DNA from 4 places in the Massilia paldalensis genome. Region 2 is predicted to be linked to each of the others. Evidence: predicted binding sites of a transcription regulator. Region 2 holds the regulator's gene; each other region holds the start of a gene.

Region 1 (7,021 bases), 120 kb from region 2:
GATGCGGTAGCGGAAATTCTCGATCTTCAGTACGGCGCGCAGCACGGCGCACAGCATCACGTGGAAGACCGCCAGCCCCTGCTCCTTGCACCAGGGCCGGAAGTCCGGCAGCGCCATCGTGAAGCAGATATTGACCGCCGGGCTGTCCATGCGGTCGAACAGGTCGAAGCGGTCGCGCCGCCGTTCAAAGTGCTGCATCATGCTCCTCCTTCAATGGGGCGGCATTGTCGCATATTGCCGCTTGTTGTCGGCGCTTGGCCGGCATGAGAGGATGGTTTCCTGTCCATGGAAGGAGAAATTCGTCGATGCTGATCCGTCCCACCGAAGCCGCCGACTGGCAAGCCCTGAAAGCCATCCGCCTGGCCGCCCTGCGCGACGCCCCCACCGCATTCGGCGTGCGCCACCAGCAGGCGGCGGCCAACGACGACGCGCATTGGCAGGATCGCGCGGCCGGCCGGGCGTCGTCGCGCTTCTGGCTGGCCATCGAGGGAGATGAAGCGGTGGGACTGGCGGGCGGCGTGGTCGATGCCCTGGGCCGCTACAACCTGATCGCCATGTGGGTGGCGCCGGGCCATCGCGGATCGGATGCGGCGCGGCGCCTGGTCGACGCGGTCAAGGCGCATGCGGTCGCGGGCGGCCACGCGCGCGTGGTGCTGGACGTGGCGCCGGACAACGTGCGCGCCGTCCGGTTCTACGAGCGTCAGGGCTTTGCGTTCCTGGATGAATGGGAGCCGCTGGAAAGCCACCCGCATATCCAGGTGCAGCGCATGGCGTGGCAGGCCTATGCCAGGTAGCGCGCGCTCCAGGCCGCGATGATGCCGGCCACGTAGGCGCCATCCTCGCGGCCCGTGATCAGGTGGTCGATGCCGTCCAGCGAAATGAAGCTCTTCGGGTGCTGCGCCAGTTCGAAGATGCGGCTCGCATTGTCCATGCTGACCGTATCGTCCTGGGGCGCGTGCATCACGAGCAGCGCGCGTCCGAGGTTGGCGATGTGCTCGTGGATCTTGTGCTGGGCCGCATCCTCGACGAAGTGGCGGCGGATGTTGAAGTTGCGGCCGGCCAGGCGCACGCGCGCCTCGCCCAGCTTGGTGATCGTGTCGAGGTGCTCGGACAGCAGGTTGTCGACGACGTAGTGCGGATCGCTGGGCGCGGCGATCGTGACGACGGCCTGCGCTTCGGGCACGCGGTGGGCGGCGGCCAGCACGGCGGCGCCGCCCAGGCTGTGGCCGATCAGGAGTTTCGGCGCGGCGAACTTCGCGCGCAGGAAGTCGGCCGCCGTGACCAGGTCCTGGACGTTGGACGAGAAATTGGTATCGGCGAAATCGCCCGCGCTGGCGCCCAGCCCGGCGAAGTCGAAGCGCAGCACGGCCACGCCGTGGGCGGCCAGGCCTTGGGCGACGCGGGTCGCGGCCAGCACGTCCTTGCTGCAGGTGAAGCAGTGGGCGAAGATGCCGTAGGCGCGCGGGGTGCCGTCCGGCGCGTCCAGCTTGGCGGAGATTTTCCCGTGCGGGCCGGGGAAGTCGATGCGTTCGGTGAGCATGGGTCCTCTGGTACGATTGCTTGGCGATGATGCCGCTATGCTAACGCGTTTGGCGGACTTTGGCCGCCGGCCGTCCGAAAGGGTCATGCAGAGCCGGAGGAAAGGAATGTCGATGACGATGTTGCAGCATGCCGCAGCCCCTGCCCCATTGCCCCCGCCCTGCTGTGGGACTGGCTCGCCGGCCGTTCGCTGGCGCGCGGCCGGGCTGGCTTGCGGGCGCGGCGGCGCGACGAGCTTGGGCCCCTGCCTTCGCGGGGTCGACGGTCTCGCTGCCAGCGAAAGAAATCAGCCAGACACCCCTAGCCGAACAGCCCGTGCAGGAACCAGCGCGGCTCCCCGTCGTCGCTGCCCAGGCGCTCGCGGTACACCCAGTACAGCGTGTGGTCCTGCCCTTCGGCGATGAAGTAGTCGCGCGTCTGCGGGCCGTTCCACCAGCCCGCCTCGATGCGTTCCGGCGTCGATGCCATCTTCAGGGGCGAGCCGTAGAACGGCCGGTGGTCGCGCATCAGCAGGGCGATCGGCTTGGCCAGCAGCCAGGTCGGACGCGGCAGGCTCATCACGTCGGGCGGCATGCGCGCGTTGCGTGCCGCTTCCCTCACCTTCTGCTGCACCGGCACCCAGGCGTTCGCTGCCTCGGGCCGGTAGTCGGCGTTCGGCAGCGGCTGCAGCACATTGTCCGGGCCCAGGCGCGCCACCAGCAGTTCCAGCATGCGCATGCGGTCTTCCTCGGTGCCGCCCGGCTCGGGGAAGAGCGACGCGTTCGGCGGCGCCATCGGCTGCACCTGCTGCGCCTCCAGCCCGAGGCCGATCACGGGCGCGTCCAGCACCAGCTTGGCCAGCCGCTCCCGCAGCAGGCGGATCAAGTGCTCGTCGCGCCAGGCCGGTTCGGCCAGCGCCACCTCCACGCAGGTGGGCGGACGCGCCACCCGCCCGCGCTCGTGCTCCAGCTTCAGGGTGATGCGTTCCACCGCAAGCTGGCGCGCGCACAGCCAGCCCGTCAGTTGCAGCAGCAGGCGCTTGCTGCCCTCCAGCAGCAATTCGGCATCGTCGATACGGTCGAATAATTCCAGGCGCGCGTCGAACGTCTCGGGCGGCGCGATCCATTCGTGCAGCTCGGGAGAGAGGCCATAGGCGGCATCGACGAGGTCGAGCAGTTCGCGCCCGCAGCGGCGTTGCAGGCCGGGGCGCGGCAGCCTGCGCAATTCTCCCAGCGTGGCGCAGCCGATGCCCTCGAACCAGGAGGCATAGGGCCGCGCGGGCGGGGCCAGCAGCAGGGCCTGGCGGTCGAGGCGGCGCAGCAGCGACGCCATCTTGAGCACGCGTCCCGCCCTCGCCCGTGCCAGCAGCCAGGCGCCGCGCGCCGTGGGGGCGCAGGCCAGCGAGGCGGAAAAACCCAGTGCCTTCACGTTGGCAGACACGCGCCGGCACAGCGCGCGCACGCCGCCGAACAGGCGCAGGCTGGCGCCGACGTCCATCAACAGGGTCGACTCCTCGCTTTCCGCCACCTGCGGCGTGTACTGCAACAGCGCCATGGCCACCGCGTTGCGCGCTTCCGCTTCCAGCAACGGGGCGCGTTCGTGCAGCCGGGCATCGGGCAGCAGCATCAGCACGCCGCCGCGGCGCATGCCGGTGCGGATGCCGCCCGCCTGGGCAAGGGTCGACGCCACCAGCACGCGCTCCTGTTCGAGCACGACGCTGCCGGCGTCAGTGGACCAGCTCGGAGCGAAGACCTCGAGCGGCAACCGGGGCAGGTGCAGACCGATCCAGAGACGCATGGCGTTGTTGCAGGTAAGTGGTGAGGGGCAAGGGCAAGCCCAGGGGCAGGAACAGCGGCGCATCGCGCTGCGGTCCGCGGCGTTTGACGAAGTCGATCTCGATGCCGCCCGCCTGCGGCCGCAAGGCCAGGCGCAGCGGCGCCGGCGACGCGTCGTGGCCGGCAGTCAGCGGACGCATCATGAAGAACAGGGTCTCTCCGGCTTGCGCGGCCAGGTGCAGCCGGCGCAGGTTCTCGCCGCGCAGGTGCTGGCTCTGCCAGAACAGCAGCGCCCCGCAACTGCCGCTGCGCAGCACCTGTTCGGCCGCCCACAGGGTATCGGCCGTGCGGCTGGTGCGCAGCCAGATCAGTTGCGAGGGCGGCACCCCCAGCGCCGCCAGCGCCAGCGCCTGCGGCGGATGCGGCGGCTGCAGCAGCACGATGCGGCGCGCGGCGACTTGCTCCAGCGCCGGACGCAGCAGCCGCATTTCGCCGATGCCGGGCTGCTGCAGCATCAGGTCGATGAGCGTTCCCGTCGGCCAGCCGCCGCCGGGCAACTGGGACGACAACAAGGGGTGGCCGGTATCGATGCAGTGCGTACTGGCACGCGCGAGCTGCGAGGCGAGCCAGAGCGACGGATGCAAGGATTCCGGCGCCGCAGATGTTGAGTCTGAGCAATTCATGTTTGATGCAGAGAAATACTGTATAAACATACAGTACTAGTCTCATCAGGTTTTGGCAAGGTTTATCTTTTGGTATGCCGCAAAACGGGATGCAAAGTAGCCGGCCGGCTGTCGCTTGACAGCGCGCACACTTAATTCATATAGTGTTATATACCGTGTTATGTAATTAGCGAGGACAAGCCATGACCGATCTGTTGAGAGAGCTGGGCCCCACTTTCCTGGGCAGCAGGCTGAAGCGCCTGGGCGAACGCATGCAGGCGGGCGCCGCCAAGGTCGCCGCCGATGCCGGCCTGCCGGTGCAGCCGGCCCACATGCCCCTGCTGACGGCGCTGGAAGCGCAGCCGCTGACCGTCGGCCAGCTGGCGCAGGCCATCGGCGTCAGCCAGCCCGGCATCACGCGCGGCGTCGGCCAGTTGATCGAGCTGGGCCTGGTCCAGTCGCAACAGGGCGAGGACCAGCGCCAGCGCACGATCTCGCTGACGCCGCAAGGCAGCGCCGTGCTGGCGCGCGCCCGTCTGTATGTCTTTCCCCAGGTGGGCGATGCAGTGCGCACCCTGCTGGGGGAGCGCGGCGACGCTTTCATGGCGCAGCTCGCCGCCATCGAAGCGGCCCTCGACGCGACCCCCATCGACGTGCTGGCCGCCCGCACGGACAACGCCACGCTCACGATCCGCGAATACAGCGACGATCTGGCCGTCCATTTTCACGACATCAATGCCGAGTGGATCAACGCCATGTTCCGCCTCGAAGCCACCGACCGCGAGGTGCTGGAGAATCCACGCGCAAAGATCATCGACGCCGGCGGCGTCATCCTGTTCGTCGAAGCCCGGGGGCTGGGCATCGTCGGCACCTGCGCGCTGCAGAAGACCGGTCCCACCAGCTTCGAGCTGACCAAGATGGGCGTGCGCGCATCGGCGCGCGGTTTGAAGGCCGGCGAGTTCCTGCTGGAAGCCGTCATCGCGCGCGCCATGTCCCTGCAGGCCGACCCGCTCTACCTGCTCAGCAACGCCAAGTGCGCCGCCGCCGTGCACCTGTACGAGAAGCTGGGCTTCCAGCACGATGCCGGCATCATGGCCCGCTACGGTGCGCGCTACGAGCGGTGCAATGTCGCGATGCGCTATCGCCGCGCCGTCTCCGCGTAGGCGGCCAGCCGCTCCCGCACCCAGCGCTGCGCCACGTCGCCATGGTCGCGGTCGTGCCAGGCCATGCGGATCGCGAAGCCGGCCACCTCGAGCGGCGGCGCCAGCACGCGCAGGTTGGCGCCGCGCGCATCCGCCAGCCGGCCCGGCACCAGGGCGACCAGGTCCGAGCGCGCGACCAGCTCCAGCACGGACTGGAAGGTCGATGCCGACAGCACCACGCGGCGCCGCAGGCCCATGGCGTCGAGCACGTCGTCGACGGGCGTCGTGAAACCGCCGCCGCGCGGCGAGACCATCACGTGATCGAGTTCGCAGAAGCGCCGCACGTCGAGCTTGCGGCGCAGCGCCGGGTGGCCGCGGCGCGCGATCAAGGCATAGCGCTCCTCGAACAGGGGGCGCGAACGCAGCGTGTCGGCGATGTACTCGGGCGTGAGCAGGGCCAGGTCGACCTCGCCCCGCTCCATCTGTCCCGCCAGGCGCGTATCGTTGGCGGGCAGCAGCGCGATCCGCACGCCCGGCGCTTCCGCGCGCAGCACCAGCGCGAAGTCGAGCAGCAGCGCCGCCTGCACGTAGTCGGAGGCAGCGATGCGCACCGTGAACGCGTCGCGGGCCGGATCGAAGACGCGCGCGGACGCGACCACCTCGCGCAGGCGCGCCAGCGCGGCGCCCAGCGGCGCCTGCAGCTGGAGGGCCACCGGCGTGGGCGTCATGCCGCGGTGGGTGGGAATGAACAAGCGGTCGCCGAACATCGTGCGCAGGCGCGCCAGCTGGGCGCTCAGGGCCGGCTGACTCAGGCCCAGGCGCGCGGCGGCGCGGCTCACGCTGCGCTCGGCCAGCAGCGCCTCCAGGGTCGCCAGCAGGTTGAAGTCGATGCGGTTGATATCCATTTTTTGGATACTACCCCAAAAGCCGGCGGCCATTCCCGGGCTTGCCGGCCGGTCCGACAATCATGGTTCCACGCAAGGAGATGCCATGAATACCAAGACCGTCCTGATCGTCCACGCCCATCCCGATCCGGCCTCCCTCACCGCGCAACTGGCCGGTGCGGCGCGCACGGCCCTGCGCAGCCAGGGCCACGAAGTGCTGCAGTCCGACCTGTACGCGCTGGGATGGAAAGCCGTCTACGACGCCCACGACTTCCCGGACCGCCTCGACCCGGCGCGCCTGTCCTTCGTCGAGGAATCGGGCCACGCCTTCCGCACCGGCACGCAGCCGGACGACATCCGCGCCGAGCAGGCCAAGCTGCTCGCCGCCGACGCCGTCGTGTTCCAGTTCCCGCTGTGGTGGTTCGGCATGCCCGCCATCATGAAGGGCTGGATCGAGCGCGTGTTCGCCTTCGGCCTGGCCTACGGCTACCAGGGCGCCGGCAATCGCTACCGCTACGGCGAGGGCGGCCTGGCCGGCAAGCGCGCCATGCTGTCGGTGACCGTGGGAGGTCCGGCCAGCGACTATGCGGCGCGCGGCATCAACGGCCAGCTCGACGAGCTGCTGTTCCCGATCACCCACGGCACCCTGTTCTTTCCCGGCATGGAGGTGCTGCCCACGCATGCCGTGTACGACACCGGCCGCATCGACGCCGCCGGCGTGGAGCGGGCCAAGGCCGGCCTGGCGGCGCGCATGCGCGGGCTGTTCGACGATGCGCCCATCCCCTATCGCACCCAGAACGGCGGCGACTATCCGGACCGCCACCTGCTGGCCGACGACGTCGCGCCCGGCGTGACAGGCGTGCGCGCGCACCTGCGCACCGCATGAGGACCGCCCTGCACGAAGAAAAATGAAATAATGGTGCCTGTTCGCTTTACAGGCACCTCACGATGACGCTGCACGCCCCGCACGGAAGCGCCCGATGACCACGACCATGCAGACCATCGGCCTGGTCCTGTTCGCGCTGGCCCTGCTCCACACC
Region 2 (7,021 bases):
TGCTGGCCCACGAGATCCAGACCGCCGCCGACGGCTATTCGCTGGATGCGGAAGCCGTGTTCAAGGCCGTCGCCAACGTGCATCGCCGCGTACGCGGCGCCTATGCCGTGATCGCCCAGATCGCCGGCCACGGCCTGCTGGCCTTCCGCGACCCGTTCGGCATCCGCCCGCTGTGCCTGGGCATCAACGAGACCCCGAACGGCCCCGAATACCTGGTCGCCAGCGAATCCGTCGCGCTGGAAGGCCTGGGCTTCCGCTTCGTGCGCGACATCGCGCCGGGCGAGGCGATCTGGGTCGACAGCGAGAGCCGCCTGCACACCCGCCAGTGCGCCGAGAATCCGTCGCTGAACCCCTGCGCGTTCGAGTACGTGTACCTGGCCCGTCCGGACTCCGTGATCGACGGCGCCTCCGTGTACGCGACCCGCCTCAAGATGGGCGAATACCTGGCCGACAAGATTCGCAAGGAAATCCCCGTCGAAGAGATCGACGTCGTCATGCCGATCCCGGATTCCTCGCGCCCGGCCGCGATCCAGCTGGCCTTGAAGCTCGGCGTCGAATACCGCGAAGGCTTCATCAAGAACCGCTACGTCGGCCGCACCTTCATCATGCCGGGCCAGGCGATGCGCAAGAAGTCGGTGCGCCAGAAGCTCAACGCGATCCCGTCCGAGTTCAAGGGCAAGAATGTGCTGCTCGTCGACGACTCCATCGTGCGCGGCACCACCAGCCGCGAGATCGTGCAGATGGCGCGCGAATCGGGCGCCAATAAAGTGTTCTTTGCCTCGGCCGCGCCGCCGGTGCTGTACCCGAACGTGTACGGCATCGACATGCCGACCCGCGACGAGCTGATCGCCCACGGCCGCACCGTCGAGGAAGTCTGCCGCGAGATCACCGCGGACCGCCTGGTGTACCAGGACCTGGACGCGCTGAAGAAGTCCATCATGGACGTCAACCCGGCGCTGACCAGCGTCGAGGCTTCGTGCTTCGACGGCGTCTACATCACGGGCGACATCACGCCGGCCTACCTGGACAGGCTGGAGAACCACCGCCACCAGTCCTCGGGTAAATCGTCGGACGATATCGTGCGCACGCAGCTGAACCTGAATCCAGCCGTCGCCGCCGAATAAGTTCCTGGGCGCCGCTGGCGCCCTTTTCATTTTGTAGCATCCAGAACATGAGCACCAAACAAACCGGTTTCACGACCACCATCCTGCACAACGACCGCCGCAAGCCGATCGAGCAGAATTCGCTGCACAAGCCCATCCACACCTCGGTTGCCTTCGGCTACACGGACGCGCGCCAGCTCGCTTCCGTGTTCCAGGGCAAGGAGCCGGGCTTCCGCTACGGCCGCCAGGGCAACCCGACCGTGTCGGCCCTGGAAGACAAGATCAGCAAGATGGAAGACGGCGTCGCCACGCTGTGCTTTGCCACCGGCATGGCCGCGATCGGCGCGCTGGCGCAGGCGCTGCTGCGCGACGGCGACCACGTCGTGTCCTCGTCCTTCCTGTTCGGGAATACCAACAGCCTGTGGAACACGGTGGCGGGGCAGGGGACCGAGGTGTCCTTCGTTGACGCGACCGACGTCGCCAACGTGGAAGCGGCCCTGAAGCCGAACACCCGCCTCGTGTTCGTCGAGACGATCGCCAACCCGCGCACCCAGATCGCCGACCTGGCCCGCATCGGCGAACTGTGCCGCGCGCGCGGCATCCTGTACGTGGTCGACAACACGATGACCACGCCCTACCTGTTCCGCCCGAAGGCGGTAGGGGCCGGCCTTGTCGTCAATTCGCTGACCAAGTCGATCGGCGGCCACGGCATGGCGCTGGGCGGCGCGCTCACCGACACGGGCCTGTTCGACTGGAGCGCGTATCCGAACATCGCCGACAACTTCCGCAAGCAGCCGGCTGCGGCCCAGGGCATGGCCCAGCTGCGCGCCAAGTCGCTGCGCGATTTCGGCGCATCGCTGGCGCCGGAAGCGGCCCACCACATCGCCGTCGGCGCCGAGACGCTGGCCCTGCGCATGGAGCGCACCTGCGCCAATGCGCTGGCGCTGGCGCGGATGCTGGAAGCGGATCCGCGCGTGGCGGCCGTGCACTACCCGGGCCTGCCCTCGCATCCGCAGCACGCCCTGGCGAGCACGCTGTTCCGCGCGTACGGCTCGCTGTTCTCCTTCGAGCTCAAGGATGGCATCGATTGCTTCGACTACCTGAACCGTTTGAAAATCGCCATCCCGGCCAGTAACCTGGGCGACACCCGCACTCTGGTCATTCCCGTCGCGCACACGATCTTCTTCGAGATGGGCGCCGAGCGCCGCGCCAGCATGGGCATCGCCGAATCGCTGATCCGCGTGTCGGTGGGCATCGAGGACACGGCCGACCTGCTGGCCGATTTCGGCGAGGCGCTGGACGCCTGAGCGCCGGCACGCGCGCCGTGTGGTAAAGCGGCGTAAAGATGCGGGGCAGGGCGGCCCCGGCGGTTGAGGAAGGGCGGCGCCGGGGTTATGATCTCGGCACCGCTATTTCTTTGACGCACTCACCTCCCAGCCCACGAGATGAAGACCTTCCTGTTCTGTGCCGCACTCCTGTGCAGCAGCGCCGCCCTCGCCGATGAACTGGCCGATGCCGACGCCCTGTTCGCCAAGAAAGCCTATCCCGAAGCGTTGCAGAAGTACACGAAGCTGGCCAATGCCGGCAACGTGACGGCCCAGCAGCACCTGGGCGAGATGTATTTCTATGGCGAAGCGGGGACCGTCGACATGGACAAGGCGACCGAATGGTTCGCCAAGGCGGCGTCGCGCGGCAATGCCGTGGCTGCCGCGTCGCTGGAGCTGATCAAGCAGCGCAAGGCGCGCCGCGCCGACATCGACTACTGGATCGCCAAATACGATGGCTCGGATTTGCGTACGGGCGACTACCGTTGCCCGGCGCCGCGCTTCCCGGCCATGTCCAAGGTGAACGAGGAAATCGACCGCTACAGCGCGCGCATGAAGGCCTGGCAGGATTGCCACAACCGCTTCGTCACCTACCTGAACGGCGAGCTGCCGCTGACCAAGCGCATCCCGGACGACATCGCCAAGCTGCTGACCAAGGACGAGATGGACAGCGCCACGACGCACCTGAAGGAAGTGGGCGAGCGCGTGTCCGAGGATACGCAGGTCAGCGGCAAGATGGTCGTGGCCGATTTCACGGCGTGGCGCACGGCCACCGAGGCCTATGTGGCCGAGCACAACGAGATGGTCAAGAACGCGCCGCCGCCGGAGGCCAAGAACTGACCCGCTGGCTGTCTGCCTGTCTGACGCAAGTTGTGAGCAGAAAAACCGTCGCCCCGGCGCAGGCAGGGGCCCAATTTCTTTACGCTGTCGAAACGCGTCAAACCTGGGCCCCGGCCTGCGCCGGGGCGACGTATTCCTGCCGTCGGCAACCGGCGGCAGGCGGTCAGTGCCAGGAACGCATCAGGCCGACGGCCAGGCCTTCCAGCGCGAACTCGTCGTTCTGCGGATCGACGGTGATGACGGAGAAGTCCGGGTTTTCCGGCAGCAGTTCGATGGTGCTGCCCGTCTTGCGGTAGCGCTTGACGGTGACTTCCTCGCCGATGCGGGCGACCACGATCTGGCCGTTCTTGGCGCTGTCGACCTTCTTGACGGCCAGGTAGTCGCCGTCGCAGATGCCGGCATCGCGCATCGACCAGCCCTTGACCTTCAGCAGGAAGTCCGGCTTGGCGGAGAACATCGCCGGGTCGACGGAGTAGGTCGCCTCGACGTGTTCCTGGGCCAGGATCGGCGAACCGGCGGCCACGCGGCCGACCAGGGGCAGCGACATCAGCGAGGACGGCAGGAAGGGCACCGCCATCGGGGGCACGTCGACCTTGGCCGCTGCGGCCGGCGCGGCGGCGCCGACCAGGCGGATGCCGCGCGAGGTGCCGGGCGAGATTTCGATGGCGCCCTTGCGCGCCAGTGCTTGCAGGTGTTCTTCGGCCGCGTTGGCCGAGCGGAAGCCAAGCTCCTGGGCGATTTCGGCGCGGGTCGGCGGGAAACCGGTATTGTCGATCGCTTCCTTGATCAGGTTGAGGATCTGTTCTTGCCGTGCGGTGAGCTTAAGCATGGTTTTGTCTGGTTATTACGAGAAACGCAATGTGGCACCGCGACGCTGACAAGCACAAGCGGGCGCAACCCATTGCCGGTATGAGATCAGACTGTATTTTTGTACAGTATTGCGTCTGGCGCAAGAGGGAAACGCGCTTTTTTTGCGCAGGCGCCGCCGGGCGCGAGGGGCGGGCGGGGCGGCAGCGGCGACAAAGCGATTGAGGTCTTGACGTTTTTACGGTTATAATGTTGGGCTTTCCCCTTCCCACACTCGTCTTGACGCCGAGGTGGGCATTTGTTTAAACGTCCTTAAGGAGTGTTTCATGCGTCATTATGAAATCGTGTTTATCGTCCACCCGGACCAGAGCGAACAGGTCCCGGCGATGATCGAACGCTACAAGACCACGGTCACCTCGCGCGGCGGCAACATCCACCGCGTCGAAGATTGGGGCCGTCGTCAAATGGCTTACCAGATCCAGAAGCTGCCGAAGGCACACTACATCTGCATGAACATCGAGTGCGACAACGAGACCCTGGTCGAGCTGGAAACCGCATTCAAGTTCAATGATGCCGTGCTGCGTCACCTGACCGTGAAGATGAAGAAGGCCGAAACCGCACCGTCGCCGATGATGAAGTCGGTCCAGCGCGAAGACGCAGCCAAGAGCCACCGCGCCGAGCAGGCCGCCGCTCCGGCCGCCGCCGCCTAAGTCGCGCGGGAGCACCACCCTGCAGTGAACGAGCTGTCGCTGGTCGCAAGCATCCTGGAACGCGACATCCTGCGCTATACCCCGGCAGGCATTCCCATCGTCGGCGGACTGTTGCAACACGGTTCGACCCAGACCGAAGCGCGGATTGCCCGGCAAGTCGAGTTCGAGATTCCCGCGCTGGCCGCGGGCGAGATCTCCGGACGATTCGCCAATGCCGAACTGGGCGCGATGTACCGCTTCACGGGATTCCTGGCCAGGAAAAGCCGTCACAGCAAGACGCTGGTGTTTCACATCATTGATTTCAGTGCCGCCTAATTCATCGGCACGTTTTTAGATACAGGAGCCAAAAATGGCATTCGGTAAAAAGTTCGACAAAAACAAAGCTAAAGAAAAACTGAAGCGCAAACAGCAGAACCCGCTGTTCAAGCGCAAGAAATTCTGCCGCTTCACCGCCGCTGGCGTGGAACAGGTTGATTACAAGGACGTCGACACCCTGAAGGACTTCGTCCAGGAAAACGGCAAGATCATGCCGGCTCGCCTGACCGGCACCAAGGCGCACTACCAGCGTCAAGTGGACACCGCCATCAAGCGTGCCCGTTACCTGGCCCTGCTGCCGTACACCGACCTGCACAACGCTTAATTGCGGTCCGTGTAGCTAGAGAACCTGGAGAATAATATGCAAGTCATCCTGCTGGAAAAAGTCGTCAACGTCGGCAATCTGGGCGACGTCGTCAAGGTCAAGGACGGTTACGCACGTAACTTCCTGATCCCGCAAAAAATGGCCCGCCGCGCTACCCAAGCCGCCGTCGCCGAATTCGAAGTCAAGCGCGCCGAACTGGAAAAGGCAGCTGCCGAGAAGCTGGCAGCCGCTCAAGGCCAGGGCGACAAGCTGAACGGCATGACCATCACCATCGCCCAGAAAGCCGGCGTCGATGGCCGCCTGTTCGGTTCCGTGACCAACTTCGACATCGCCGAAGCGCTGAGCAAGCAAGGTTTCGCCGTCGAAAAGGCGCAAGTGCGCCTGCCGACCGGTCCGCTGAAGACTACCGGCGAGCACCCGGTTGCCGTCGCGCTGCACACCGACGTCGTCGTCGATGTCACGATCTCGGTCGTGGGCGAAGCTGCCTAAATCATTCTTTAGAGAATGAACGAAAAAGCCGGGTTCGCCCGGCTTTTTCTTTTTTACAACACGTAAAAACCTTCTAAAACTCACCAATCATTTCAGCGGCCGATAGGGAACGGGTATAATGCCCGCCATGAACTCCCCAGCAGACCCGCAGATCGAGTCGCTCCGCATTCCCCCGCATTCCATCGAAGCAGAACAGTCCGTCATCGGCGGCCTGCTGCGCGACAATGCGGCGTGGGACCGCATTGCCGACTTCATGCATGCGGAAGATTTCTACCGCTATGACCACCGGATCATCTTCGAACAGATGGTTCGCCTGATCAATGCCGGCAAACCCGCCGACGTCATTACGGTCTACGAATCGCTCGTCCAGCTCGGCAAGGCCGAGGAAGTGGGCGGGCTCCAGTACCTCAACGCGATGGCGCAGAACACGCCGTCCGCCGCCAATATCCGCCGCTATGCCGAGATCGTCCGCGATCGCGGCGTGCTGCGCCAGCTGATTACCGTCGCCGACGAAGTGTCGGGCAAGGCCTTCAACCCGCAGGGCGCCGAGGTCAAGCAGATCCTCGACGAAGCGGAATCGCGCATCTTCGCCATCGCCGAGCAGGGCGCCCGCGGCGCCCAGGGCTGGCTGCCCGTGCAGCCGCTGCTGACCCAGGTGGTCGAGCGCATCGACGAACTGTACAGCCGCGACAACCAGGGCGAGATCACGGGCGTGCCGACCGGCTTCATCGACCTCGACAAGATGACCTCGGGCCTGCAGCCGGGCGACCTCGTGATCGTCGCCGGCCGTCCGTCGATGGGCAAGACGGCGTTCTCGGTGAACATCGGCGAGAACGTCGCCGTCGATGCCGGCCTGCCGGTCGCGATCTTCTCGATGGAGATGGGCGGCGTGCAGCTGGCCATGCGTATGCTGGGCTCGATCGGCCAGCTCGACCAGCACCGCCTGCGTACCGGCAAGCTGACCGACGAGGACTGGCCGCGCCTGACGCATGCGATCCAGAAGATGAACGACGCCCAGATCTTCATCGACGAGACGCCGGCGCTGAACCCGATCGAGATGCGCGCCCGCGCGCGCCGCCTGGCGCGCCAGTGCGGCAAGCTCGGCCT
Region 3 (7,021 bases), on a different contig from region 2:
ACCCAGCGCCTGCAGATGATGCTGGCGGCGCGCGACGCCGAACTGCGCATGCTGCGCGCCCGGATCGATCCCCACTTCCTGTTCAACAGCCTCAATTCGATCAGCGCGCTGACGGCGCTGGACCCGGCCGCGGCACGCGCGATGACGCAGCAGCTGGCCGATTTCTTCCGCCACAGCCTGGGCCTGCACGCGGACCGCAAGGTCGCGCTGGACACGGAAATGCAGCTGGTGCGACACTTCCTGGCGATCGAGCAGGTGCGCTTCGGCGCGCGCCTGCGCTTCGAGGCCGCCGTCGACGACGATGCGACCGCCTGCCTGCTGCCCCCGATGCTGCTGCAGCCGCTCGTCGAGAACGCGATCAAGCACGGCATCGGCCAGATGATCGGCCCGGGCCTGATCCGGGTCGAGGCGCGCCGCGCCGGTGCGCTGCTGCGCATCCGCGTCGAGAACGACGTCGACCAGGAAGGTGCCGCCGCCGGAAGCCGCGGGACGGGACTGGGCCTGGACAACGTGCGCCAGCGGCTGGCCGCCAGCTATGGCGACGAGGCCGGTGCGCGCTGGGGCATGGAAGAGGGGCGGTTCGTGGTCGAGCTGGCGCTGCCGGCGCAGACCGCACCGCATGGCGCAACGACGATGGAAGAGGCCTGAATGCGGGTACTGATCGTGGACGACGAACACCTGGCGCGCGCGCTGCTGCGCGAATACCTGGGCGCGCATGCGGACGTGGAAATCGTCGGCGAATGCGAGAACGGCTTCGAGGCCGTCAAGGCGATCGCCGAGCTGGCGCCGGACCTCGTCTTCCTCGACATCCAGATGCCGCGCCTGGACGGCTTCGAGGTGGCCGAGCTGGCGGGCGGCAAGGTGCATTACGTGTTCGTCACCGCCTACGACCAGTTCGCGCTGCGCGCCTTCGAGGTGCATGCGATCGACTACCTGTTGAAGCCGTTCCCGCCCGCGCGCCTGGACGCGGCGCTGACGCATGCGCGCGAACGCCTGCGCGTGCCGCGCGCATCCTCGCAGCAGCCCATCGAGGCGCTCACGGGGCAGGCGCGCATCCGCCACGGCAGCCTCGAACGCATCGTCGTGCGCGACGGCGCGCGCGTGCACGTGATCCCGGCCGGGCAGGTCGACTACATCGAGGCGCAGGACGACTACGTGGCCATCTGCGCCGGCGGGCGGCGCTGGCTCAAGAACCAGCGGCTGGCCGAGCTGGAGGAACAGCTCGATGCCCAGGCTTTCCTGCGCGTGCACCGTTCCTACATCGTCCGCCTAGACGCGATCGTGCGCATCGAGCCGTCCGGCAAGGACGGGCACTGCGCGCTCCTTGCGGGTGACGCGCGCGTCCCCATCAGCCGCAGCGGCTACCAGAAGCTCAGGGAGCTGCTGCGCTAGGCAGACCGGCCCCGCCATTTCCATCGGCACCCATGTGCCACCAGGCCGGCAGCAGCGCCTGCACCTCGGGGCGGGCGAAGCGGTCGTCGATCAGCCACACGGTGCCGCGGTCCTGTTCCGTGCGGATCACGCGGCCGGCCGCCTGCACGACCTTCTGCATGCCCGGATACAGGTACGTGTAGTCGTAGCCGGCGCCGAACAGTTCGTCCATGCGCAGCTTGACCTGTTCGTTGACGGGATTCACTTGCGGCAGGCCGAGCGTGGCGACGAAGGCGCCGATCAGGCGGTCCCCCGGCAGGTCGACGCCTTCGCCGAATGACCCGCCCAGCACGGCGAAGCCGATGCCGCGGCCGCCGGGGACGAAGCGCGCCAGGAAGTCGGCCCGTTCCGGTTCGCTCATGCGGCGCGCCTGCGTCCACGTGGGGATGTCCGGATGCTCGCGTTCGAAGCGCGCCAGCGCCTGCTGCAGGTAGTCGAAGCTGGAAAAGAAGGCGAGGTAGTTGCCGGGTGCCTGCGCGTACTGGCGGCCCATCAGGTCCGCGATCGGTCCCAGCGAGGCGGCGCGCTGCTGGTAGCGCGTGGAGATGCCGCGCGCCACGTGCACGTCCAGCTGGCTCGCGCGGAACGGCGAGTCGACGTCGATCCAGGCCGTCGTCTCCGGCATGCCCAGCAGGTCGGCGAAATAATTCCACGGGCTGAGCGTGGCCGAGAACAGCGTCGTCGCGTGGGCGAACGCGAAGCGCGGGCCGAGGAAGGGGGCGGGGATCACGTTGCGGATGCACAGCACCGTATCGCGTTCGTCCGCGCGCGTCAGGTCGAACAGCGAGTGCGGCCCGAACGACTCCGCCAGGCGCGCGAACTGCAGCGCGTCGAAATAGAACTCCTGCAGCGCCGGGTCGAGCGGCACCGCCTGCTCGGCCAGGTGTTCCGTGATGGCGCTGACGGCCGTGGCCAGGATGTCCGTGAACTTGGGCGGGATCTTGTCCAGCACTTGGTAGGGCAGCGGCGCCTCCTTGCTCACGCCGGTCCAGGCCCGCCCCAGCTTTTCCAGCACTTTCGCGACGACGGGCGGCGCCACCGCGCGCGCGGCCCGCAGCGATGCCCGCTCCAGGCTGGCGCTGTACATGCCGCGCGCGCGCGACACCAGGTTGTGCGCCTCGTCGGCCAGCACGCTGACGCGCCAGCCGTTGGCCTGCGCCAGGTTGTACAGCATGGCGCCGCCGTCGAACCAGTAATTGTAGTCGCCGACGATGGCGTCGCTCCAGCGCGTCATCTCGCTGCCCAGGTAGTAGGGGCAGACGTCGCGCGCCAGGCCGATCTCGCGCAGCGTGGCGCGGTCGAGCAGGGGCGCGTCCAGCGCTGCCGCGCGGGCGGCGGGCAGGCGGTCATAGAAACCCTTGGCCAGCGGGCAGGCGTCGCCATGGCAGGCCTTGTCCGGATGCTCGCAGGCCTTGTCGCGCGCGGACAGTTCCAGCACCCGCAGCGGCAGCGCGGCGCCCCGCTTCAGCGTGGCGGCGGCGTCCAGCGCCAGCTGGCGGCCCGGGGTCTTGGCGGCCAGGAAGAACAGTTTATCCAGTTCCTGCTTCGGCGCCGCCTTCAGCACGGGGAACAGCGTGCCGATGGTCTTGCCGATGCCGGTCGGCGCCTGCGCCAGCAGGCAGCGCTTGCCGGCATTGGCGCGGAACACGGCTTCGGCGAGCTGGCGCTGGCCGGGGCGGAAGTCCGCGTGGGGAAAGCGCATCGCGTCCAGCGCCGCGTCGCGCGTCGCGCGGTGCGCCAGTTCCTGTTCGGCCCACGCGGTGAAGCGCTCGCACTGGTCAGCGAACAGGGCGGCCAGTTCCTCGCGCGTGCGCATTTCGCTGAACGACGTCTCTTGCTGGCTGCCGATGTCGAAGTACACGAGGGCCAGGTTGACGGCGGGGAGGTTGAGCTGTTCGCACAGCAGGTGGCCGTAGACGCGCAGCTGGGCCCAGTGCAGGTGGCGGTGGTTGGCGGGGATGCTGGAGAGCTGGCCGCGGTAGGTTTTCACTTCCTCGACCAGGTTCTTGTCCGGGTCGTAGCCGTCGGCGCGGCCGCGCACGTGCAGCGGACCGTAGCTGCCTTCGAGGGCGACCTCGCTGCGGTAGTTGTCGTCGCGCCGGGCGGCCACGATCGCATGGCCCTGGATGCCTTCCTGAGCCGTCGGCGAGGGCGTGAAGCGCAGGTCGAGGTCGCCCTGCTTGGCGGTGAATTCGCACAGCGCGCGTACCGCCACGCTGTATCGGCGCTGTTGCTGCATGAGGGTGTCGCTCATGCCGCCGCGCGCTCCCACTGCAGGTAGCAGACGGTGACGGGCATGCCGTGGGCGGCGCAATAGTCGATCCAGCGCAACTGGTTGTCCTGCAGGCGGTCGCCCGGGCCCTTCACTTCGATCATGCAGTAGCGTCGTTCCCCGGGCCAGAACTGGATCAGGTCGGGAAAGCCCGTGCGGTTGTCGCGCACGTCATCGAGGATGCGGCGGAACCACAGCTTCAGGTGCGCGGCCGGGATGCAGTCCAGCGCCAGCTCGATGACGTCGCGCCCGAGCCATTCCCAGGACACGAACGGCGACTGCAGCCCCGCCTTTTCGGCATGCGTGGCGAGGATCGCGGCGCGGTGGCTGCCATCGTCCAGCATGGCCAGGCAGGCGTCGAACTCGGCCTGGCGGCGGCGCTGGAAGTCGGCGCTGAACAGGTCCGCCGGGCCGCGGTGGAACGGATGGAAGAAGGCGCCGGGAATCGCGGCGAACACGGCCTTCCAGCACAGCAGGCCGAACAGCGTGTTCGCGAGCGCGTTCTCGACGTAGAACACGGGCGCCTCGTCGCGCCACAGGTGTTCCAGCACGACGCCTTCGACGCGCATGTCGTTGGAGGGCGGCAGCACCAGGTCGAGCCGCTCGACGGGCGTCGCGCGCCGCGCCGGGCTTTTCGGGTGGCCCAGCTTGCGCGCCAGGCGCGGGCCGATGCGCAGCAGGTGCTGGCGCTCGGCGTCGCTTTCCGGCGCGGACCGGGCCACTTCGAACAGGGCATAGGCGGCGTCGAACTTCTCGTGCTTTTCCAGCACGCGGATCGCCCGGCCGCGCGCGCCCGGATAGCGGCAGTCGGCATACACGGCGTGCGCCCGCTCCCAGTCCTTTTCCTTCTCGAACAGCTGGCCGAGCTGGAACATCAGGCGCTCGCGCCGGCTGTCCAGCCAGGGGTTGTCGAAGCCGCCGGCGGGCAGCGCGGCCACCAGGTCCGGCAGGATCTCGGCGGCCGGCTCGCCCGCGTAATAGCGCTCCTTGCAGGCGTGCAGGCGCAGGTAGTGCTCGATGTCGCTGCGCGTGCGGAAACCCCGCGACGCGGGCGAGAACTCGACTTTCTCGTAGCGGAACAGGCCCAGGTCGGACAGCACGAACTCGGTCCAGTCCTGGCTCAGGTTGCCGAAGAAGAGCAGGCGCAGGCGGTCGCACAGGGGCTGCACGAGCAGGCGCAGCGCCAGGTCGGAACTGGCGGCGAACCAGCGCGAGAACGGCCGCGCCTCGGCGTGGCGCGGATCGAGGCGCAGCGCTTCGAGCTGGTCGGCCTTGCGCGCGTTCTTGATCGCACCGTCCAGCGCAAACGCCGCCGCAAGTTCCGGCTTGACCAGCAGGTCGAACAGTTCGTCGATGTCGACCGTCGGATCGCATTCGATCCAGCCGGTGGGCAGCAGCGCGTGCGCCGCCTCGACGGGGCAGCCGATCTCGGCGTAGTTGAGTTTGCTGGCACGGAACAGCGTGCCCTTGCGCATCACGAGGCGCACGAAGAGCGCGCGCGCCGCCTGGGGCAGGGTGGGGAAGGCGGCGATGAACGCGTGCTCCTCGTCGACCAGCAGGTCGGCATAACGCTCGGCAATCCAGTCCAGCACGCGCTGGAAGTTGTCCAGGTAATAAAACTCGTTTTCCAGAACCCTGATCATGCCTCGCCGCCGCCTAAATCTTCGTCAAATCCGTGCCAACTGTATCTTTGTACAGTATAGCCGTGGCAGGCGGGTCGCGCCCAGCGGTTTTGGCGCCGGACGTCGTTTTTGGCGCGCGGCTGGCCGCACGCCTTATCGGAACGTCAATGCCGACGAGCGCGGATGCGTCGGCCGTTCACGGTTGTTCCGGCATCCGCGGGCCGCAAGGCTTGCCGGCGCAGGTCGCGTCGGCATGCTCGGCGCCGGTCGCGTCGAGCGGTCGGCCGGCGTGCTGGATGATGGCCGTGATCAGGGCGACGTCCATGTCGACGGCGGGGGCTGCCAGCTTGGTCGGCGCCGCGTTGCGTTTGGGTTTAAGCGGCGTGCCGGTGCGCACGGGCGCCTGGACGGGCCGGACGACGGCGAGGGGGCGAACGGCGGCGCCCTTCGGACCATGGCTGCGTGTCGGTGGCGTTGCCGCCATTGCTCCCGCTTTGCCGGTGTCGGCGCCCGCGGCCAAGGCAGACGGCGATGCGGGCACGCTGGCCACCGTCGGCAGCGGTCGTGCGGCTGGTGCGGCTGGTGCCGGCAGGGCATCGGCTGCCGTAGGCGTGTCCGGTGGGGGCATGTCGGTATTCAGCGCATCGACGATGGCGGCGGTTCCGGTTGGGAGGGGGGCATCGACGTCGGCTGTGGCGGGCGCCGGCGCGCGTGAAAGGGCTTCGTCGGGAGCGGCCGCTTGCGTCGCCGCCTCCGCGTCCGTGCTTGCCGGCGTGGACGGGGCTTGCGCGACGGTCATCGTGTTGCCGTCGGTGTCCTTGCCTGCGGACCGGTCCATGCCGTCGTGCGCCAGCCAGGCCAGCACGCCGACCAGCGTGCATGCGGCCGTGCCGGCGGCCGCATAGGCCAGCAGCGCGGGCATGCGGGGGAAGCGCCGCGCCAGCGAACGGCGCGACTGGCCGTCGAGCATGGCCAGGATGCTGATTTCGCCATTGGCGCGGCGCGACGAGGACATCAGGTTGGGACGCCTGGAGCCGGGTTGATTTTCATCTGTAGGGCGCACCGCGTTACTCCTAAGATTGGAAATTAATTCCAATTAGAAACAATGCGGAGAAAGCGATGCTGATCTTCCTCGTGTTCCTCTACTTTTGCCTGGCCTGCAGCGTCATCGGCCTGGTCGTGTTCCCGGCCGGGCGGGCGTCGCTGCTGCAATTCCTCGGGGCGCTGCAGCGGCGGCTGCTGTGGCGCGCGGGGGGCTGGGGCCGGGCCGGCGGCAGCACCGTGCGGGCGGGCTGGTCCGGCGCGGGCATCGCCTGGCGCGACGTGCGGGCGTTGTTAAGACGCAACCGGGTATCGTGTGCGATCGGCTTGCCCGTGATCGTGGTGCCATCGTTGCTGGCGCTGTTGATGCGTAATCCGGACATGCTGCCCGGCTACGAGCCGGTCGAGACCGTCGTCGATCCGCAGGTAGCCGCCCTGCTGAAGGGAGAGCAGCTGGTGCCGCCGGCCGCCTTGCCGCCGCTGGCGTTCACGACGCGCGAGGTGGAACTGGTGCGGCCGATGCTCGTCGATGCCAGCCGCAACTGGGGCTTGCTGCACCCCGACTTCAACCAGCGCCTGCTGCTGGCCTTCAAGATCATGAAGGAAAAGCACGGCTACGAGATGGCCTTGCTGGAGGGCTATCGCAGTCCCGCGC
Region 4 (7,021 bases), 660 kb from region 2:
TCGCCCTGGCCGCGCACGTAGCGGTTGACGCGGTAGGCGTCGGGCCAGTCCGCCTCGACGGCCACGGCATGGAAGCCCTTTTCCTCGATCAGGCGGCGGGTGATGCGGGCCCGCTCCGCGTAGAACTCGTGGGTGCCGTGGGTGGCTTCGCCCAGCAGCACGAAACGGGCGTCGCCGATCAGGTCGAGCAGGGCATCGTAGTCGTGCTCGCCGCCGGTGAGGGGACGGGCGGCGCTGCGCAGGAAGGAGGCGGCGTGCTGGTTCGGCATGGTGTGCTCAATGGAGGGTGCGGCCGCCCGGGTGCCGGTCGGCCATGCGGAAGGGCGCGGCGCCGCGCTCGATGAAGGATTTCATGCGCCGCAAGTCGTCCTGCATGCGCGCCTGCGGATCGGCGCCCAGCAGCGCGGCCAGGCCGCGGCCCAGCGCCCCGGCCGGCGGCACGTAGGACATGCGCACGGTGACGAGCGTGCCGCCGTCTTGCGGCTCGAACTGCACGGAACCGTTCTGCGGGATTTCCGCGCCCGGTTCGCTGCGCCAGGCGAGGCGGTGCGGGCGGCTCTGTTCGGTGACGACGGAGTTCCACGCGAATTCGGTACCGCCCGGGCCCTTGACGACCCAGTGCGAGCGGCGCCGGCCCAGGTCGCGCACCTCGACCACGTGCGACATGAAGCGGGGGAAGTTCTCGTAGTCGGTCCACAGGTCGTACACGTCTTCCGGCGCCGCGTCGATCCGGATCGATTGCTCGACGTCGGCGGTCTGGTCCATCGACAGGCGCAGGCGCTGGCCCAGCTGGCCGCGCATCATCCCACCAAGGGCGCCGCCCAGCGCACCGCCCAGCGGCCGGTTGGCGGCGCCGCGCGCGAGCAGGGCGGCGCCCGCCAGGCCCAGCACGAGGGCCAGCGGCGAACGGCGCAGCACGCCCACCGTGGCCAGCAGCGTTCCGCCCGCCACGGCCGAGTTGCGAACGGCCGGCGACCAGGCGCCGTTGCTGCGGTCCGGCGCGCCGGTCGCGTCGCCGATCCGCTCCATGCCGTGCTGCGCGTCGTGCGCCATGCGCGCGCCGGCCCCGTCCAGCAGGCGCCCGCCGGCGCCGTCCGGGCGTACCGCCTCCCGCACGTCCGCGGCGGCCTGGCGCACGGTCCCGCGCAGGCGCTCGCCGGCGGCGCCCAGCCGTTCGCCGGCGCCATGCCAGGCGTGGCCGAGCGCCTGCGAGGTGCGCGTGCCCGCGCCGCGCACGGCGGCGGCCGACCGGGCGCGCCGCGCGCCGCCGCGGTCGGGGTCGAGCATGTACATCAGCAGCGCCCCGGCGGCCGCGCCGCCCAGCCATTTGGCAATGTCCAGATTGATGTCGCTCGTCGGTCTCATGGTTTCGGTCCTCGTCGCTTGTCGTCGCTTATCGTCGATGTTCGTCGGTGGTTCTGCTCGTTGTCCGTGGTCGCACGCTCCTGACAGGTCAGGAAGGGGCGCGCCAGGCCGCTCCCAGCAGATCCTGTACTTCGGCGTCGCTCGTCTGGTCGAAGCGCTCGTACCACTGCCCGACGGCGCGAAAGCGTGGCGGCGCCAGCAGGCACACGAGCGCGTCGACGCGCGGCGCCAGGTCCTGCAGCGTGTCCGGCGGCGCCACCGGGACCGCCACCACCAGCTCGCGCGGCCCCAGGCGGCGCGCGACGTCGATGGCGGCCAGCATGCTCGCGCCGGTAGCCACGCCGTCGTCGACCAGGATGGCGCTGCGACCCGCCAGCGCCAGCGGCGGGCGGTCGCCGCGGTAGGCCTTTTCGCGCCGTGCCAGTTCCGCCCGCTCGCGCGCTGCCACGCCGTCCACGTCGTCCTGCGTTACGCCCATCACGCCGGGCACGCCCGGCTGCAGCACAGTCACGCCGCCGCTGCCGATGGCGCCCATCGCCAGCTCCGGGTGGTGCGGCATGCCCAGCTTGCGCACGACCAGGATGTCCAGCGCGACGCCGAGGCGCTGCGCGAGGGCGAAGGCGACCGGCACGCCGCCGCGCGGCAGCGCGAGGACCAGCACGTCGTCCCGGCCGGCGTATTCGGCGAGCGGTGCGGCCAGCAATCCGCCCGCTTCGCGGCGGTCCTTGAAGCCGTGGATGTCCGCCATGTTGCCGTCCCTGCCTCGCCGTCCCTGCGTTGTCGACCCTGTGCCGGCGGGCCTCCGTGCTACTGGACGGTCAGCCGGCGCGCCGCGCCGCCTGCCTTCTTCAGCAGCGTCAGCATCAGCACGCCGTTCTCGAGCTTCGCTTCGGCTGCCGCATCGTCGACCTCGGCGGGAAGCGTGAAGGTGCGCTGGTAGCGGCGCGTCGCGCGTTCAGCGTACACCACCTGTTCGCCCTGGCGCTGTTCGTTTGCCTGCTGGCATTCGCCTTCGATCGTCACGCGCTGGCCGTCGATCGCGACCTTCACGTCTTCCTTGCGCACGCCCGGCAGGTCGGCACGCACTTCGAATGCGCCATCGTGCTCGGTCACGTCGAGCCGCGGCATGCCCACGCCTTCGCCGGCCCAGGCGGCGCCGTGCGCGAGCGGCGCGAAAAAGTCCTGGAACATGCTTTCGACCATGCGGCCGAACTGGTCTTCCATCGAGCCCGGCCGGAACGGCGTCAGCGGGGCATTGGTCCTCCTGATCAGGTTCATGATGCGCTCCTCGTAAAGGATGACATGAAGGGATGACACGACGGGATGCAACGGCGGCCGGTGGAATGACGGCGCCGCCATCGCATTTATAGGACCGGGACAGGCCGAATGCAAGCGCCGCCGCCATTCGTGCGCGGGGCCGGGAAGAGATCATTGACGCGCGCCAGCCAGCGGACGAGAGCGGGGAATCCGGCGCCGTGGCGCCGGTCCATTGCAGGGATGGGACGTGGAAGCGCTCAGCCGAGGTTGCGGCGGTGGAAGCGCAGGTGGTCGTCGACGAAGGTCGAGATGAAGTAATAGCCGTGGTCGTAGCCGGGATGGCGGCGCAGCGTGAGGGGCTGGCCGACGGCCTGGCAGGCCTGCTCGAACGCTTCCGGATGCAGCTGCTCGGCGAGGAACTTGTCGGCCAGGCCCTGGTCGATGAGGATGCCCTTGGGGAAGGGTGCCGTGCCGCTGTCGGCCATCAACGCGCTCGCATCGTAGGCGCGCCATGCGGCCTGGTCGCCGCCGAGATAGCCGCCGAAGGCTTTCTGGCCCCACGGGCAGCGCATGGGCGCGGCGATCGGCGCGAACGCGGAGACGGAGCGGAACAGGTCCGGGTTGCGCAGCGCCAGCATCAGCGCGCCATGGCCGCCCATCGAGTGGCCGAAGATGCCGACGCGCTCGGCATCGGCCGGCAGCGCTTCCGGCACGAGCCGGCGCAGTTCCAGGATGTGGCTGTACATGCGGTAGTGCGTGGACCACGGCTCCTGCACGGCGTCCACGTAGAAGCCGGCGCCCACGCCGAAGTCCCAGGCGTCCGTCTCGCCGGGCACGCCGGCGCCGCGTGGGCTGGTATCCGGCGTCACCAGGATCAGGCCTTCCTCGGCCGCCACGCGCTGGGCGCCGGCCTTGATCATGAAGGTCTCTTCGGTACAGGTGAGGCCGGCGAGGTAGAACAGCACGGGCAGGCGCTTGCCCTCGGCGCCGGGCGGCAGGTATACCGAGAAGCGCATCGGCAGGCCGATGGCGGCGGAATAGAATTTGTAGAAACGCTGGACGCCGCCGAAGCAGGCGTGTTCGCTGAGGAGTTCGAGCATGGTGGAATCCGCAAATGCGCTGGATGAACGAAACCGCAAGTATGCCCGTTCCACGCCGGGCCTGCCAGCTCGGCAGCCCGGGCATGGCGTCGGCATTGCGCAGCCTCAGGGTAGGGAAACGTCAGCCGCCGCCGATGCCGCGCATGACGCGTCCCGTGCCTTCGCACTCGGGACAGGTCTTGCCGCCGGCCAGCTTGCCGCTGCCGCCGCAGGTTTCGCACAGGTCCTCGGCGGCACCGGGCGTGCCCGGCTGGGCTTCGTCGCCCGGTTTCAGGTCGGGGGCGGCGGGGGTGACGGGATGGTGGTAGTCGGCCGGGTTGGCGCGGTTGCTGTCGGTACTCACGGAAGCCTCGCTGGGAAGAATGGATGACGAAGCCATTCTAGGATGGGCGGCGCGGCGGCGGCGCACGCGGCCGGCCGGCTTGCGGGCGCATGTGATGGCTTGTCCCGCGCTTGTCACGCGCTTGTCATCGTGCAGTGCGAAATTTGGCCTTGACTTTCAGTCATCCTGGGAAATACTCGTAAAGCAGCAACACTGAGCAGTCAAACCCTTATCCTCCATCAAAGTCAGGAACTGAGATGAATCAAGATATCCTCGATCAAGACGACGACCACGTCAGTATTCCTTACCAGCGTCGCGACGACCAGCGCACCGAGATCGTCGATCTCGGCATTGCCCTTCAGCAACGCAGCAATACGATGACGGCCGTCGAATACCTGCGTTCCCAGGACGTCGGCAACGACGTCATCGAACGCGTGCTGACCGAGCCGGGGCGCAGGCGTGCCTGGTATGCCTGAGCCCGGAGGCGCGCGTCGGCCAAGGTTATACACAAAAATTTCCTGTTTTCATCTTGCATAATTATTTCATCCGTGTTTCGCTTGACATCGTAAACCCTTGATTTTGCGCGGCTTGCAAACTGCTCGCGCAACGGGCAACTTGTTGAAAGCCGCATCCCAGCTTGGTTTTGCGATGTCAAGAGGGTGTTTTTCCACAAGCTTATTCACAGTTTTTGTGGATATCTGATCAATGCAATAAAAATCATCGACTTGGCGAAAACGGCCCCGACCGCACTGCGCCTGGTCTGATGCCGTTTCGCGACACTGGCGCAATGGGCCGCCGAGATTGCACTTGCGCAAGCACACTGGATAAATGTACAGTTGAGCCATCTTTCCGGCTTGTCCATGTCCGCTACCGCTTCCGCCATCGCCGCGCCGCCGTCGTCTTCTGCGTCCGCTTCGCCCCCTTCGTCCACCGCACGGGACGACGATCCCTATGCCAGCCTGAACGCGGCCCAGCGCGCCGCCGTCGACCACGACATCGGCGCCGCGGCGCCGCGGCCGCTGCTGGTCGTTGCCGGCGCCGGTTCGGGCAAGACCAATACGCTGGCGCACCGGGTGGCGCGCCTGATCCAGACGGGCGCCGATCCGCAGCGCATCCTGCTGCTGACGTTCTCGCGGCGCGCGGCGAACGAGATGGGGCAGCGCGCGGCCGGCGTGCTGCAGCGCATTTTCAAGACGTCGAGCCAGTCGTTCGCCAGCCTGCCGTGGGCCGGCACCTTCCACGCCATCGGGGCGCGCCTGCTGCGCGAGTATGCCGGCCGCATCGGCCTGGAAGCGTCGTTCACGATCCACGACCGCGCCGATTCCGAAGACATGATGGGCCTGGTGCGCCAGGAGATCGGCCTGGGCGCCGCGGCGGGCCAGAAGCGCTTTCCGCTGAAGGGGACCTGCCTGGCGATCTATTCGCGCGTTGTCAACAGCCGCGAGCCGCTCGCCGATGTGCTGCAATCGACCTTTCCCTGGTGCAGCGAGTGGGAGGAACAGCTCAAGCGCCTGTTCGGCGCATACGTCGACGCCAAGCAGGAGCAGAACGTGCTCGACTACGACGACCTGCTGCTGTTCTGGGCCGAAATGGCATCCGATCCCGAGCTGGGTCCGGAACTGGGCGCGCTGTTCGACCACGTGCTGGTCGACGAATACCAGGACACCAACCGGCTGCAGGCGGCCATCATCCAGGGCATGAAGCCGGACGGCAGGGGCGTGGTCGTGGTCGGCGACGATGCCCAGGCCATCTATTCCTTCCGCGGCGCCACGGTACGCAACATCCTCGACTTCCCGAAGCAGTTCAGCCAGCCGGCGTTGACGGTCACGCTGGACCGCAACTACCGTTCCACCCAGCCGATCCTGGACGCGTCGAATGCCGTGATCGCGGCGGCGCTGGAGCGCCATGCGAAGACGCTGTGGACGGACCGGGTCGCGAGCGGCAAGCCGCAACTGGTGCTGATCCCGGACGAGGCCGAACAGGCGCGCTGGGTCTGCAACCGCGTGCTGGAGCAGCGCGAGCAGGGCACCAAGCTGACCCAGCAGGCCGTGCTGTTCCGCGCCGCCAGCCACAGCGCGGCGCTGGAGCTGGAACTGGTCCGGCGCAACGTGCCGTTCGTGAAGTTCGGCGGCCTGAAATTCCTGGAAGCGGCCCATATCAAGGACATGCTGGCGGTGCTGCGCTTCGCCCAGAACCCGAGCGGCCGCCTGGCGGGCTTTCGCGTCGTGCAGCTCATTCCCGGCATTGGCCCGGCCACAGCGGCGCGCCTCCTCGATGCCGTGGCCGCCGCGCCGGAACCTGCCGATGCCGTGGCCGCCTTCGCCGCGCCGGCCCGGGCCCAGGCCGAGTGGGACCAGTTCGCCGCGCTGTTCCGGACCCTGCGCGCGTCCGGCCTGCGCTGGCCGCTGGACGCCGAGCTCGTCAAGGACTGGTACCTGCCGCACCTGGAACGCCTGTACGACGACGCGTCCGTGCGCGCCGCCGACCTCGAGCAGCTGGCGGCGCTGGCCGGCGGCTACGGTTCGCGCGAAGCGTTCCTGACCGAGCTGACGCTCGATCCGCCCGACGCCACCAGCGACCGCGCCGGACCGCCGCTGCTGGACGACGACTACCTGATCCTGTCGACGATCCATTCGGCCAAGGGCCAGGAGTGGAAGGCCGTGCACGTGCTGAACGTCGTCGACGGCTGCATCCCGTCCGACATGGCGACGGGCAGCGCGGAAGACATCGAGGAAGAACGGCGCCTGCTGTATGTCGCCATGACGCGCGCCAAGGAGCACCTGCATCTGGTGGTGCCCAACCGCTTCTTCATCAAGCAGCAGGCCCAGATGGGCGACCGCCACGTGTACGCCCAGCGCACGCGCTTCATCGCCCCGGCCATGCTGAAGCATTTCGAGGAATGCGTATGGATGAATGCCGATACGCCGCAAAGCCGCAAGCCGATGCCGGACAGCGTCAGGATGATGGTGCGCGAGCG

Evidence for each region. Region 2 encodes LexA, which represses DNA repair genes until DNA is damaged. Its sites were predicted from a motif close to ACTGTATNNNNATACAGT; they were not measured.
Region 1: the regulator LexA is predicted to act here: its motif matches at 3,994-4,011, upstream of imuA (translesion DNA synthesis-associated protein ImuA).
Region 3: the regulator LexA is predicted to act here: its motif matches at 5,385-5,402, upstream of ACI1V7_RS26465 (VRR-NUC domain-containing protein).
Region 4: the regulator LexA is predicted to act here: its motif matches at 4,864-4,881, upstream of ACI1V7_RS04900 (ATP-dependent helicase).

What each region holds. Positions count from the first base shown of each region.
Region 1 is NZ_JBJCIU010000001.1:299,556-306,576, reverse strand. Features, by position in the region: gene ACI1V7_RS01365 (CatA-like O-acetyltransferase) at 1-201, opposite strand, end outside; gene ACI1V7_RS01360 (GNAT family N-acetyltransferase) at 306-794, shown strand; gene ACI1V7_RS01355 (alpha/beta hydrolase family protein) at 782-1,540, opposite strand; gene ACI1V7_RS01350 (Y-family DNA polymerase) at 1,840-3,315, opposite strand; gene imuA (translesion DNA synthesis-associated protein ImuA) at 3,245-3,976, opposite strand; gene ACI1V7_RS01340 (bifunctional helix-turn-helix transcriptional regulator/GNAT family N-acetyltransferase) at 4,159-5,118, shown strand; gene ACI1V7_RS01335 (LysR family transcriptional regulator) at 5,094-6,002, opposite strand; gene ACI1V7_RS01330 (NAD(P)H-dependent oxidoreductase) at 6,088-6,867, shown strand; gene ACI1V7_RS01325 (putative Na+/H+ antiporter) at 6,962-7,021, shown strand, end outside.
Region 2 is NZ_JBJCIU010000001.1:421,185-428,205, forward strand. Features, by position in the region: gene purF (amidophosphoribosyltransferase) at 1-1,124, shown strand, start outside; gene ACI1V7_RS01835 (cystathionine gamma-synthase family protein) at 1,172-2,410, shown strand; gene ACI1V7_RS01840 (tetratricopeptide repeat protein) at 2,549-3,268, shown strand; gene lexA (transcriptional repressor LexA) at 3,432-4,097, opposite strand; gene rpsF (30S ribosomal protein S6) at 4,402-4,785, shown strand; gene priB (primosomal replication protein N) at 4,810-5,100, shown strand; gene rpsR (30S ribosomal protein S18) at 5,135-5,425, shown strand; gene rplI (50S ribosomal protein L9) at 5,462-5,914, shown strand; gene ACI1V7_RS01870 (replicative DNA helicase) at 6,042-7,021, shown strand, end outside.
Region 3 is NZ_JBJCIU010000009.1:39,489-46,509, reverse strand. Features, by position in the region: gene ACI1V7_RS26480 (sensor histidine kinase) at 1-648, shown strand, start outside; gene ACI1V7_RS26475 (LytR/AlgR family response regulator transcription factor) at 649-1,392, shown strand; gene ACI1V7_RS26470 (ATP-dependent DNA helicase) at 1,373-3,685, opposite strand; gene ACI1V7_RS26465 (VRR-NUC domain-containing protein) at 3,682-5,346, opposite strand; gene ACI1V7_RS26460 (hypothetical protein) at 5,522-6,388, opposite strand; gene ACI1V7_RS26455 (M15 family metallopeptidase) at 6,445-7,021, shown strand, end outside.
Region 4 is NZ_JBJCIU010000001.1:1,085,775-1,092,795, forward strand. Features, by position in the region: gene ACI1V7_RS04865 (erythromycin esterase family protein) at 1-269, opposite strand, end outside; gene ACI1V7_RS04870 (SRPBCC family protein) at 277-1,365, opposite strand; gene ACI1V7_RS04875 (phosphoribosyltransferase) at 1,454-2,113, opposite strand; gene ACI1V7_RS04880 (Hsp20/alpha crystallin family protein) at 2,173-2,643, opposite strand; gene fghA (S-formylglutathione hydrolase) at 2,880-3,722, opposite strand; gene ACI1V7_RS04890 (hypothetical protein) at 3,844-4,065, opposite strand; gene ACI1V7_RS04895 (hypothetical protein) at 4,302-4,520, shown strand; gene ACI1V7_RS04900 (ATP-dependent helicase) at 4,905-7,021, shown strand, end outside.